Regions from separate parts of the Arthrobacter sp. TJ-263 genome, predicted to be linked through region 1. Evidence: riboswitches for the same ligand, from Rfam matches in the RefSeq annotation. Region 1 holds a riboswitch; each other region holds the start of a gene.
What was found. Region 1 has a riboswitch for S-adenosylmethionine ahead of AC4D2F_RS11435 (bifunctional o-acetylhomoserine/o-acetylserine sulfhydrylase). Riboswitches for the same ligand answer to the same signal wherever they lie in the genome.
Positions count from the first base shown of each region.

Region 1 (3,817 bases):
CGGAGCAGGAGGGTACGTGGTCACGAACGGTCAGGCTCCCTTGGCGGCGCGGAAGCCCGCATCCAGATCGGCGAGGATGTCGGTGATGTTCTCGACGCCGACCGACAGTCGCACCAGGCCAGGCCGGACGCCCGCGGTGAGCTGCGCCTCCGCCCCGAGCTGGCTGTGCGTCGTGGACGCGGGGTGGATGACCAGCGAGCGGACGTCGCCCACGTTCGCGACGTGCGAGTGCAGTTCGAGGCCGTCGACGAAGCGCTTCCCCGCCTCCAGCCCTCCGGCGATGTCGAAGCTCACGATCGCCCCCGTGCCGTTGGGTCCGTACTTCCTCCCGCGCTCGTACCACGGACTCGAGGAGAGCCCCGCGTAGGTGACGCGCTCGACGTCGTCGTGCCCCTCCAGCCACTCGGCGACCGCCTGCGCGTTCTGCACGTGGCGTTCCATGCGCAGGCTGAGGGTCTCCAGTCCCTGGGCGATCAGGAAGGCGTTGAACGGGGAGACGGCAGAGCCGAGATCGCGGAGCAGCTGGACGCGGGCCTTGAGGATGTAGGCGAGGTTGGCGCCCAGCGCACTGCCCACCCCGAGATCGCGGGCGTACACGAGCCCCTGATAGCTCTCGTCCGGCGTGTTGAAGCCCGGGAACCGTTCGGGGTCCTGCGCGAAGTCGAAGTTGCCCGAGTCCACGATGACCCCGGCGATGGCGTTGCCGTGCCCGCCGAGGTACTTGGTGGCCGAGTGCACCACGATGTCCGCTCCCCATTCGATGGGCCGGATCAGGTACGGCGTGGACAGCGTGTTGTCGACGATCAGGGGGATGCCGTGCTCGTGGGCGACGGCGCTGATGCCCTCGATGTCGAGGACGTCCTGCCGCGGATTGGAGACCACCTCGCCGAAGAAGAGCTTGGTGCTCGGCCGGAGTGCCGCGCGCCACTGCCCGAGGTCGTCCGGGTCCTCGACGAACGTGGTCTCGATCCCGAACTTCTTCAGCGTGTGCTTGAAGAGGTTGTAGGTGCCGCCGTAGAGGCTGGGGCTGGCCACGATGTGGTCCCCCGCCTCCGCGATGTTCAGCACGGCGAACGTCTCGGCGGCCTGGCCGGAGGCCAGCAGGAGCGCGCCGACGCCGCCTTCGAGGCTTGCGATGCGGGTCTCCACGACCTCCTGGGTCGGGTTGCCGATCCGCGTGTAGATGGGCTCGAGTTCGGTCAGCGCGAACCGGTTCGCGGCGCTCTCCGCGCTCGGGAAGACGAACGACGTCGTCTGGTAGATGGGGAGCGCACGCGCCCCTGTGGTGGCATCCGGCACCTGGCCGGCGTGGATCTGGCGTGTTTCAAAGGACCAATCGTTGGACATGGTGTTCCCTCTGATCAGGGGCTCCGCCTGTCCGATGCTCCGGCCGGTGGACGCCGCTCCGGGAGACCGGACCCCGCAGGAGCCCGCGCTTGAACGGCGCCGATGGGCGCCGGACCTGGTCTTCACCCGGGGCACCCCACCGCGGTTGGAGGGTTGCCGGCCAGCAAGCCGGGGCTGTGTGCTGGCACTCATGACCTGCATTCATGTAAACCGATCCGGGCGGATCCGGCAACCGTGTGACCCTCCGTGAAGCCGCCCGAGGGCACGCTCCCGGTGCGCCCGACGTCGGCTCCCGATCGGCTCCCAGGACACGCTCCCGGGAGTAAGGCAAGCCTTAGTCGAGACCCAGATCACTTAGTGCCAAGATAGCCGCATGCGCCTGGACCATGTATCTTATGCCTGCGAACCCGATGGACTTGCCGCGACGGCCGATCGAATCTCGGCCAAGCTCGGCGTGGAGCCGGTGAAGGGTGGTGTGCACCCCCGCTTCGGCACCCGCAACATGATCTTCCCCCTGGTCAACGGCCAGTATCTGGAGGTCGTCGAGGTGCTGAACCACCCGGCGTCGGACAAGGCTCCGTTCGGCCAGGCCGTCCGCGCCCGCTCCGAGGCCGGCGGAGGCTGGATGGGCTGGTGCGTCGCCGTCGACGATCTGGCACCGTTCGAGGAGCGCCTCGGGCGCAGCGCGGTGCCCGGCAACCGGAAGTTCCCGGACGGCCAGGAGCTCACCTGGCAGCAGATCGGCATCAAGGGACTCATCGCGGACCCCCAGGTCCCCTACCTGCTCCGCTGGGACGACGGCACGGAGGACCTCCACCCCTCGAAGGCCCGCCCCGCCTCGGTGAAGCTGGACTGCCTCACCATCGCCGGCTCGTCCGAGCGGGTGACCGACTGGCTCGGGACGGACGTCGAGAGGACGCTCGACGGCGTGCAGGTCCAGTGGATCGCCCCCAACGGGACGCCCGGGGTCATGTCGGTGACGTTCGAGACCGACAGCGGTCGCGTCGAGATCTAGGCTCCGGTCACGTGCCGATCCCCAGGGCCGGCCCGAGCAGCGCGTAGCCGACGAAGCCCGTGATGTCGATGAGCGCGTGGGCGATCACGAGCGGCATGACCCGTCGTGTCCGCGTGTAGAACCAGGCGAACAGCAGGCCCATCAGCACGTTCCCGATGAACGGCCCGAACCCCTGGTAGAGGTGGTAGCTGCCCCGGATGAGGGCACTCGTGATGATGATTGCGGGGGTGGACCAGCCGAGGTCCCGCAGGCGGATGAACAGGTACCCGACCACGATGACCTCCTCGAGCACCGCGTGCCGGAGCGCGGACAGCACGAGTACCGGGATGGTCCACCAGTAGTCGTCGAGCGCGGCCGGCACGAGCGCCGTCGTGATGCCGAGCGCGCGGCCTCCCGCGTACACCCCGAGCGTTCCGACGGCGATGATCGCGGCGAGCCCCACCCCGAAACCGACGGTGCGCAGCGGCTGCTCGAAGGTGAGGCCCAGGCGCCGGACGGCCGAGACGCCGGGACCGCTGAGCAGGAACAGGACCAGGGCCACGGGCATCAGCGCGAAGAGGATGTCCAGGAGCTGGTAGGCGAGGTCGAAGTACTCGCGCTCGTTCAGCACCGGGTTCAGGGTGGTGGTCTGGCCCGCGAGGGGTCCCCGCGTGAGCTTGTCCGCGAGGCTCACGACGGCGTACACGCCGGACTGCCCCAGGGAGAGCCCGAAGACGATCAGCAGTTCTGCGGTGATCCGCCGCCTCGGGAGCGGATCCACGGAACCTCCCGCTGCGGACGGGGCGGTGGAGGACGAGGACTCGGCAGTCATGACGCTATCCTGCCAGCGGGAAGGACGGCCTGTCCCCGGATCCCGTCGTCGTCGGTCAGGCGATAGAGATGCGCCACCCCGAGCCGCGGATTACGTCACCCGATTGGGTCTTTTTGATCGCCTCCATCAGGCCTACCGTGGACGCAGGATGCAGCCCGGCCGGGCAGCTGAACCAGGGAGGACCTTCGTCATGAGCACACAAGTTGCAGAATGCAGTGTCGCCAGTTGTTCCTTCAACGACCATTCCCATTGCAACGCAGCCGCCATCACAGTAGGCGGAGAAGAGGACCACGCAGCGTGCGCCACCTTCATCGACATCGGTGTCCACGGCGGCCTGCCCAAGGTCCTGGCCGGCGTCGGAGCGTGCCAGCGCACCGAATGCGCCCACAACGATCATCTGATGTGCAACGCGCCCGAAGTCCGCGTTGGCCCAGGACCCGACAACGCCGACTGCCTCACCTACAGCCACCGGTAGCGCGAATCACCCTCCGGCAACTCGGTCAGTCCCATCACTGCGGCGGCGTGCCTGACCCCTCGCGCCTGTCCCGCAGGAATCGTCCGATGGCCGCACCCGCTCTGCCTGCCGTGCCCATCCCGCCACGAGCCGGCACCAGGTGGGATTCCTCCTGTCGTTGACGCGGTGG
Region 1 is NZ_JBZCNE010000002.1:165,103-168,919, forward strand. Features, by position in the region: gene metX (homoserine O-acetyltransferase MetX) at 1-24, opposite strand, end outside; gene AC4D2F_RS11435 (bifunctional o-acetylhomoserine/o-acetylserine sulfhydrylase) at 31-1,347, opposite strand; SAM riboswitch class IV at 1,428-1,543, opposite strand; gene AC4D2F_RS11440 (VOC family protein) at 1,721-2,362, shown strand; gene AC4D2F_RS11445 (CPBP family intramembrane glutamic endopeptidase) at 2,370-3,173, opposite strand; gene AC4D2F_RS11450 (DUF1540 domain-containing protein) at 3,364-3,648, shown strand.

Region 2 (3,817 bases), 470 kb from region 1:
AGGACCGCCGCCAATGCTCAGGACATCTCGGGGCCCTGCTGACACGTCCGACCGGACGGGCCGGACTGCCGGTGCTGGACCCAGCGAGGCGTCAATAGCCGACGCGTGAGCGTGCAGACCCGACTGACACGTCAGCACCGCACCGCCGAGGGGTCGATGCCCGACAGACCCGGCTGACATGTCAGGGGCGGATCGTCTGGAGTCGGTACCGCGCACCGCGATGCTCCTCGGGCAGACGATCGCCCTTCCCGAACAGCTTCTGCCGCAATGTTCCTTCCGTGTACTCCGTCGGGTACGCACCACGCTTCTGCAGCTCCGGCACGACGAACTCGATGATGTCCTCGAAAGTCCCCGGGGTGATTGCATAGGCGAGGTTGAAGCCGTCGACGTCGGTCTCCTCCACCCACGCCTGGAGTTCATCGGCGACCTGCACACCCGAGCCGACGATGCGCGGACCGAGCCCACCGATCCCCGCCGACTCGGCGATGTCCCGCACGGTCCACGGCGAGCCGTCGTCGTTCACCTTCTGGAAGTTGGCCACGGCGGACTGGATGGCGTTGGACTTGACGTTGCCGAGCGGCTCGTCCGGGTCGTAGACGGAGAGATCCACGCCCAGCCACCCCGAGACGAGCACGAGGGCTCCCTCGTAGCTGACGTACTGCTGGTAGTCGGCGTGCTTGGCCTGGGCCTTCTCCTCCGTCTTGTCCGTGATGATGGTGAGCAGCGTGTAGATCCGCACCGAGTAGCGGTCACGCCCCTCGGCTTCGACGGCATCCCGGATCTTCCTGACCACGTCCTTCAGCCTCTCCTTCGTGGGTGCAGCGACGAACACCGCTTCCGCGTTGCCGGCCGCGAAGGCGATGCCACGGGAGGACGCGCCGGCCTGGAAGATGACCGGCGTCCGCTGCGGCGACGGCTCGCTGAGATGGATCCCCGGCACCTTGAAGTACTTGCCGTCGTGGTTGATGTCGTGGACCTTGGCCGGATCCGTGAAGACGCCCGCCTCGCGGTCGCGGACCACGGCGTCGTCCTCCCAGGACCCCTCGAGCAGCTTGTAGAGGACCTCGAGGTACTCATCCGCGTGGTCGTAGCGCGCATCGTGCTCGAGTTGGTCCTCCTGGCCCATGTTGCGTGCGGCAGAAGGAAGATACCCGGTCACCACGTTCCAGCCGACCCGCCCCTTGGTGAGATGGTCCAGCGTGGAGAGCCGGCGCGCGAAGGGATAGGGGTGCTCGTAGGCGGTGCCTGCCGTGACGCCGAACCCGAGGTGCTCGGTGACGAGCGCCATCGCGGAGACGAGCAGGAACGGGTCGTTGACCGGCGTCTGCGTCCCCTGCCGCAGGGTGGCCTCGTTGGACCCGCCGTAGACGTCGTACGTGCCGAGGACATCGGCGATGAAGACGCCGTCGAACAAGCCCTTCTCGAGGGTCTTCGCCAGGTCGGCCCAGTAGCTCAGGTCCTTGTAGCGCCACGACTGGTCGTCGGGGTGGCGCCACAGCCCCGGCGACTGATGACCCACGCAGTTCATGTCGAAAGCGTTGAAGCGGATACGGCGCGGTGATGTGGGCATGAAGATTCCTCATGTCGGGGCACTGCCGTGGCGGAAGCGCCATACTTGCCCGCACTGCCTGTGCCGGGCCGAATCCTCACCTGGGGCACCCCACTACAGCGAGAGGGTTGCCGTCCAACGAACCAGGGTTTTGCGTTGGAGCTCTTGATTCTGCTCACGAGCGTAAGTGGGCCGAGACGCCGCCGTCCACCCGCCGTCGTCACCGGGCGTCACGCGTCCAGCCTCCCCGATGCCCGGCCAGCACCTGCCGCACGTCGAATATCCCCTGTCCGGCGAATGCCCGACGGCGGTAGTGCGCACTGGGCGAAGAGAACAGCAGGAAGTGCAAAGAAACCATTGCAAATAGTTCTTTGCAATGGCGCACTGATGTCATGGATGAAGCCACCGGCAGTGGAAGACAGCCCGCAAACGACGGCGACCGCGTCATCGACGGGGCAGCACTCAAGGCCCTCGCTCACCCCCTCAGGATCCAGCTGCTCGAGGTCCTGTCCAGCTACGGGCCGCAGACCGCGAGCAGCATCGGCAAACGCATCGGCGAGTCGAGTGGGGCTACGAGCTACCACCTGAGGCAGCTGGCGCGTTACGGGCTCGTCCGGGAGGTGGCGGATCGCGGGTCCGCCCGTGAGCGGTGGTGGGAACGGCCCCGGGGGTCCCTGACCCTCAGCACTCCCGAACTCGAGCAGGACCCCACCACACGGGAAGCCGCGCGGCAGGTGAACCGCCAGTTCGAACGCGGCCGATCCGAGGCACTCGCCACCTTCATGGCCAGTGGCTCCGAGTCCGTCCCACCCGAATGGGCGGACGCAGCCGTGATCGCAACGATGAACGCCCACCTGACGGCGGACCAACTCGCCGCCCTCGCCCTCGACATGAGCGAGGTCCTTCGCGAGAAGCTCGACGCCTACCGCTCCGAGCCGGGCACCCCGGCAACCCGCCCGGTCCAGATCCACTTCAACGCCTTCCCCCTCATCGACCTGCAGGAGTCGTCATGACCAGCACAGCCCTTCACGCCGGCTACCCGCCGCTCGCCGGCCCACCCCGGGGAGGTCTCGCGTCCCGGACGCTCATTCGCCTGGGCACTGCCTTCATCGCAGCAGGATCGTCACTGGCCTCCGCGGACGGTACCAACGGGGAGCTCTTCCACCGCCACCTCGAGCGCAGGTCCGACCTGCAAGCCCTCGCCCACAGCAGCATCCATCTCCTCTAGCCGCGCTGCGGGTATCGTCCTCCGGGCAGGCGGCAGCCACCTCCTCCAAACACACCCGGCGACCACCGAAGAGGACGCACCGTGCAACGACCACAGGCCGGACGCACCGCGCCAACCACCGCAGGTAGGACCCGCCCCGGCGCCTCCCGCAGGCCGGACACACCGCGACAACCACCGCAGGTAGGACCCGCCCCGGCGCCTCCCGCGGGTCAGACCCATAGCGACAACCACCGCAGGTAGGACGCACCCCGACAACTCCCGCAGTAGGACGCACCCCGGCGCCTCCCGCAGGCCGGACACACCGCGCCGACCACCGCAGGTAGGACGCACCCCGGCAGCTCCCGCCGGCCGGACACACCGCGCCGACTACCTCAGGTAGGACGCCCCGTTGACGTCCACCACGGTGCCGCTGACCCAGAGCGGAGCATCGATTGCCAGCCAGGCGACCGTCTGCGCCACCTCTTCCGGCGTCGCGACACGGTTGAACGGACTCTGTGCGCGCACCGCGTCGCCGCCCGGACCGTCGAGCACGGTTCTGCCCATGTCGGTCTCGACGAACCCCGGTGCGACGGCGGCCGCGAGGATTCCGCGGGGAGCGAGCGCTACGGCGAGAGACTGGGTCATGGAGTGCAGCGCCGCCTTGCTCGCGCCGTAGGCAGACGTGACGGGTTCACCCCGGTAGGCTCCGCGTGACCCGACACTCACAAGCCGTCCACCTTCAGGCCCCGCCGGTCGGTCCAGGAGGTGCCGCGCGACGAGCCAGGCCAGGTTCGCGGGCCCCAGGAGGTTCACATCCAGCGTGCGACGCCATGCTCCCTGCCAGTCCTCGAAGGACACGGCATCGATGGGGTGCGCCACGAACATGCCGGCGTTGTTCACCAGGACGTCGAGACCACCCAGTCCGCCCACGGCCCCGTCGACGATGCGCCGGCAGGCCTCGGGGTCGCCGACATCCCCGACGACCACCACGTGACCGTCCCCTGGAAGCGCTTCGCACACAGCGGTAGCGGCGTGCTCATCACGACCGGCGTGGACTGCGA
Region 2 is NZ_JBZCNE010000002.1:632,442-636,258, forward strand. Features, by position in the region: gene AC4D2F_RS13450 (LLM class flavin-dependent oxidoreductase) at 182-1,570, opposite strand; SAM riboswitch class IV at 1,607-1,720, opposite strand; gene AC4D2F_RS13455 (helix-turn-helix domain-containing protein) at 1,942-2,562, shown strand; gene AC4D2F_RS13460 (hypothetical protein) at 2,559-2,777, shown strand; gene AC4D2F_RS13465 (SDR family NAD(P)-dependent oxidoreductase) at 3,144-3,817, opposite strand, start outside.
Region 2: it holds a riboswitch for S-adenosylmethionine, as region 1 does, so the genes downstream of both, AC4D2F_RS13450 (LLM class flavin-dependent oxidoreductase) here and AC4D2F_RS11435 (bifunctional o-acetylhomoserine/o-acetylserine sulfhydrylase) in region 1, are expected to answer to the same signal.

Region 3 (3,817 bases), on a different contig from region 1:
GGAAGCGGCAGGGCCCCGTCCAAGCACCTGCCGCTTCCCGCGCGTGGTTCGCTCCGGTGTCAGCCAGCAACCCGGACGAAGGAGGCTCCCGGGAGGTCGGAGAGGGAGTGCTGCATGGTGAGGTTCGCCCCGTTCATGCCGCTGCTGATGACCTGGCCGCCGCCGGCGTAGATCGCGACGTGGCCGCCGGTGACGACGAGGTCACCCGGGGCGGGGGATGCCACCGTGGAGCCGAACTGCAGGAACTGCGAGGGGCCGAGGTCGCCGACGGGGATTCCTGCGGCGCGCAGTGCCTTCTCCGCGAGGATGGTGCAGTCCTGGACGGCACCGGATGCGAGCTGGGACCGGGCGGAGGCCAGGAGGGTGCCCGCGGTACCACCGGAGGCTGCGACCGGGGTGATCTTGGCGGAGGCCAGGTACACGCCGGAGCCGGGAGCCGTGGAGACGGGAGCCGGGGCGACGGCCGCGGCCTGCTGGACAGGCGCAGCAGGAGCCACGACGGCCGCGGGCGCAGCCTGGGGAGCGGCCACGGGCACCGAGACCGTCCGGGCCGGGGCCGCAGCGGCGCCGCCCGTCGGGATGGTGATGATGTCGCCCGGGAAGATGATCGATGCGACGGACAGGCCGTTCGCCGTGAGGACCGCGGTCAGGTCCACGCCGTAGCGTGCCGAGACGGCGCCCAGCGTGTCACCCGGGACGACGGTGTGCGTCGTCGGGGAGGCGACAGCCGTCTGCGCGGCGGGGGCAGCCTGTGCTGCGGGGGCTGCAACGACCGCGGGGGTCGTCGTCGCGCCCTGCTCGGTGTACTCACCGGCATGGGCGGTGCCCACGGCGCCGAGCGCGAGGCCCGAGGTGACGGCGGCGATGGCGACGGGGCGGCCTACGGCGGTGGTGTGGGCCCTGGCGGCGCGGGACAGGCCCTGCAGCGCGAGACTGCCGTCGACGTCGGCACGGTGGCGCGCTGAAGAAATGTTTCGTGACATGGTTCTATACCTCTCCCATGCCTGCGGGGTGAGCTGTCGGGTTCGGATGGGAGTCACCCGGCCGCGAACATCACCCGTGGGTGATGTGGTGCGACTTAACCCCGAGGGCGCCTGCAGGGTCTCCTGCGCGCCCGGTGGAACTAGTGGTTCCCCCGTCCCTGCCTTTCGTGGTTGCGAACGATTCCGGGACGACGGCAGGGCTCGGCATTCCGTCCAGGAGCGCCCCACGGTCGCGGAAGCACATGTTGACCATACCCAACAGCAGTCACTTCTGTCACATTAGAGTAACGGGGGGTGAAGTGCTCCTCAGCCGCGCAGCTCCCGCCAGCGACGGAGGGCGAAGACCGTCCCGGCTGCACTGAGCGTGAGCAGCACCGCCTGCTGGATGTAGAACCAGTCCGTGGCCGCCGTTCCAAGGCCGCCGAGGGCCACCAGGATGCTGCTGGCCAGCGTGAGCGTCAGCGCGGCTCCGACGTACCAGAGCGTCTGCCACAGCTTGCGGTCCTGCGCCCGGCTTGCCGATCTCCATTCCTCCATCCCTCCAGCCTAGGTCGCCGCAACCCCTGCCTCACACGGGGACACATGGTTTGGTTCTGCACCGGCCCGGTGTCAGACTCGATCCGACCATCCCGAGCGGCTGAGAGATCTGGCTCACTGACGCCGCAGCAACCCTGGCCTCCGCGTCGCGCGGCGGCATGAGGGTGCTACTGCCAGAACGATGGAGGAACCCATGAGTGCAGCCACAGCAGCCTTCGGCATCGACGTCGCCCCCGAAATCCCCCTCGCAGCATCCGAACCCAGCAAGGCAGGTGCCTGATGGCAGAACGTTCCTTCGGTTTCCGCACGCGTGCACTCCACGCCGGCGGCACTCCCGACGCCACCCACGGGGCCCGGGCCGTCCCCATCTACCAGACGACCTCGTTCGTGTTCAAGGACACCAACGACGCCGCGAACCTCTTCGCCCTGCAGAAGTACGGCAACATCTACTCGCGGATCGGCAATCCGACGGTCGCGGCGTTCGAGGAGCGCATCGCCTCCCTCGAGGGCGGGATCGGGGCCGTGGCGACGGCGTCGGGCATGAGCGCGGAGTTCATCACCTTCGCGGCGCTCTGCCAGGCCGGGGACCACATCGTCGCCGCCTCCCAGCTGTACGGCGGCACGGTCACCCAGCTCGACGTCACCCTGCGCCGGTTCGGCATCGAGACCACCTTCGTCCCCGGGACGGACCCCGCGGACTACGCGGCCGCCCTCCGGGACAACACCAAGGCGGTCTACGCCGAGGTGATCGCGAACCCCTCCGGCGAGATCGCCGACCTCGCAGGCCTCGCGAAGGTCGCCCACGACGCCGGCATCCCGTTCATCGTCGACTCCACGCTGAGCACGCCCTACCTGGTGCGCCCCATCGAGCACGGCGCGGACATCGTCATCCATTCGGCCACCAAATTCATCGGCGGGCACGGCACCACGCTCGGCGGCGTGATCGTGGAGAGCGGCCGCTTCGACTGGGGCAACGGCAAATTCCCCATGATGACCGAACCCGTGCCCTCCTATGGCAACATCCAGTGGTGGGCGAACTTCGGGGAATACGGGTTCCTGACCAAGCTGCGCACCGAGCAGCTCCGCGACATCGGGCCCTCCCTCTCGCCGATGTCCGCGTTCCAGCTCCTCCAGGGGGTCGAGACCCTCGCGCAGCGCCTGGACGAACACCTCGAGAACGCCCTGGCCGTCGCGGAGTGGCTGCAGGCCGACCCGCGGGTGGAGTACGTCAACTACGCCGGGCTCCCCACCCACGCGCATCATGAGCGGGCGAAGACCTACCTTCCGCAGGGCCCCGGCTCCGTGTTCAGCTTCGGCATCAGGGGCGGGCGCAAGGCGGGACAGAAGTTCATCGAGTCCCTGCAGCTCGCCTCGCACCTCGCGAACGTGGGCGACTCCCGCACCCTCGTGATCCATCCGGGCTCGACGACGCACCAGCAGCTCTCGGCCGAGCAGCTCGCAGCGGCGGGCGTCCCCGAGGACCTCGTGCGCATCTCCGTGGGCCTGGAGGACCTCGAGGACATCCTCTGGGACCTGGACCAGGCCCTGGACATCGCGGTGAACGCCGCCGACGCCTCCTTCGAGGACCTGCCGCAGGAAGCGGCCGGAGAGAACGACGACGACGCATCGGCGACGCGGGCAGTGGGAGTGGGAGCATGAGCGGCGGCACCGGCAACGCGACACCTGGACGGACCTGGGAAGGGCCGACGGCGCCCGAACGGCTGAACCTGCTGAGGCACGCTCGGTCGGTCGCGATCGTCGGGGCCTCGGACAAGCCCTCGCGGGCGTCCTACTTCGTGGCGACCTACCTGCAGTCCTCCTCCCCCTACCGCCTGTACTTCGTCAACCCGGTGGCGAAGGAGATCCTCGGCCGGCCGGCCTATGCATCGCTGAAGGACCTGCCCGAGGTGCCCGACGTCGTCGATGTGTTCCGCAAGCACGACGACCTGCCCTCGGTGCTGCAGGAGACGCTCGACGTCGGCGCGAAGACGCTCTGGCTGCAGCTGGGATCGTGGCACGAGGACGTCGCACGCGAGGCCGAAGCGGCCGGCCTGGACGTGGTGATGGACCGGTGCCTCAAGATCGAGCACGCGCGCTTCCACGGCGGGCTCAACCTCGCCGGCTTCAACACCGGCGTCATCTCCTCGAAGCGGCAGATCACCTCCTAGCGGAGGGCCGGGACCTCCGGCGGATCCGTCCGGTCGGGCTGCCCGGCAGCGGGCTCATCCGCGGCGGGGTGCACTGCGGGGTGCACTGCTGCGGCCACATCCGTGGCGGACTCGGACGCCCACGGCTCC
Region 3 is NZ_JBZCNE010000003.1:209,007-212,823, forward strand. Features, by position in the region: gene AC4D2F_RS15050 (C40 family peptidase) at 60-983, opposite strand; cyclic di-AMP (ydaO/yuaA leader) riboswitch at 989-1,169, opposite strand; gene AC4D2F_RS15055 (hypothetical protein) at 1,290-1,520, opposite strand; SAM riboswitch class I at 1,605-1,708, shown strand; gene AC4D2F_RS15060 (O-acetylhomoserine aminocarboxypropyltransferase/cysteine synthase family protein) at 1,800-3,179, shown strand; gene AC4D2F_RS15065 (CoA-binding protein) at 3,176-3,688, shown strand; gene AC4D2F_RS15070 (hypothetical protein) at 3,685-3,817, opposite strand, start outside.
Region 3: it holds a riboswitch for S-adenosylmethionine, as region 1 does, so the genes downstream of both, AC4D2F_RS15060 (O-acetylhomoserine aminocarboxypropyltransferase/cysteine synthase family protein) here and AC4D2F_RS11435 (bifunctional o-acetylhomoserine/o-acetylserine sulfhydrylase) in region 1, are expected to answer to the same signal.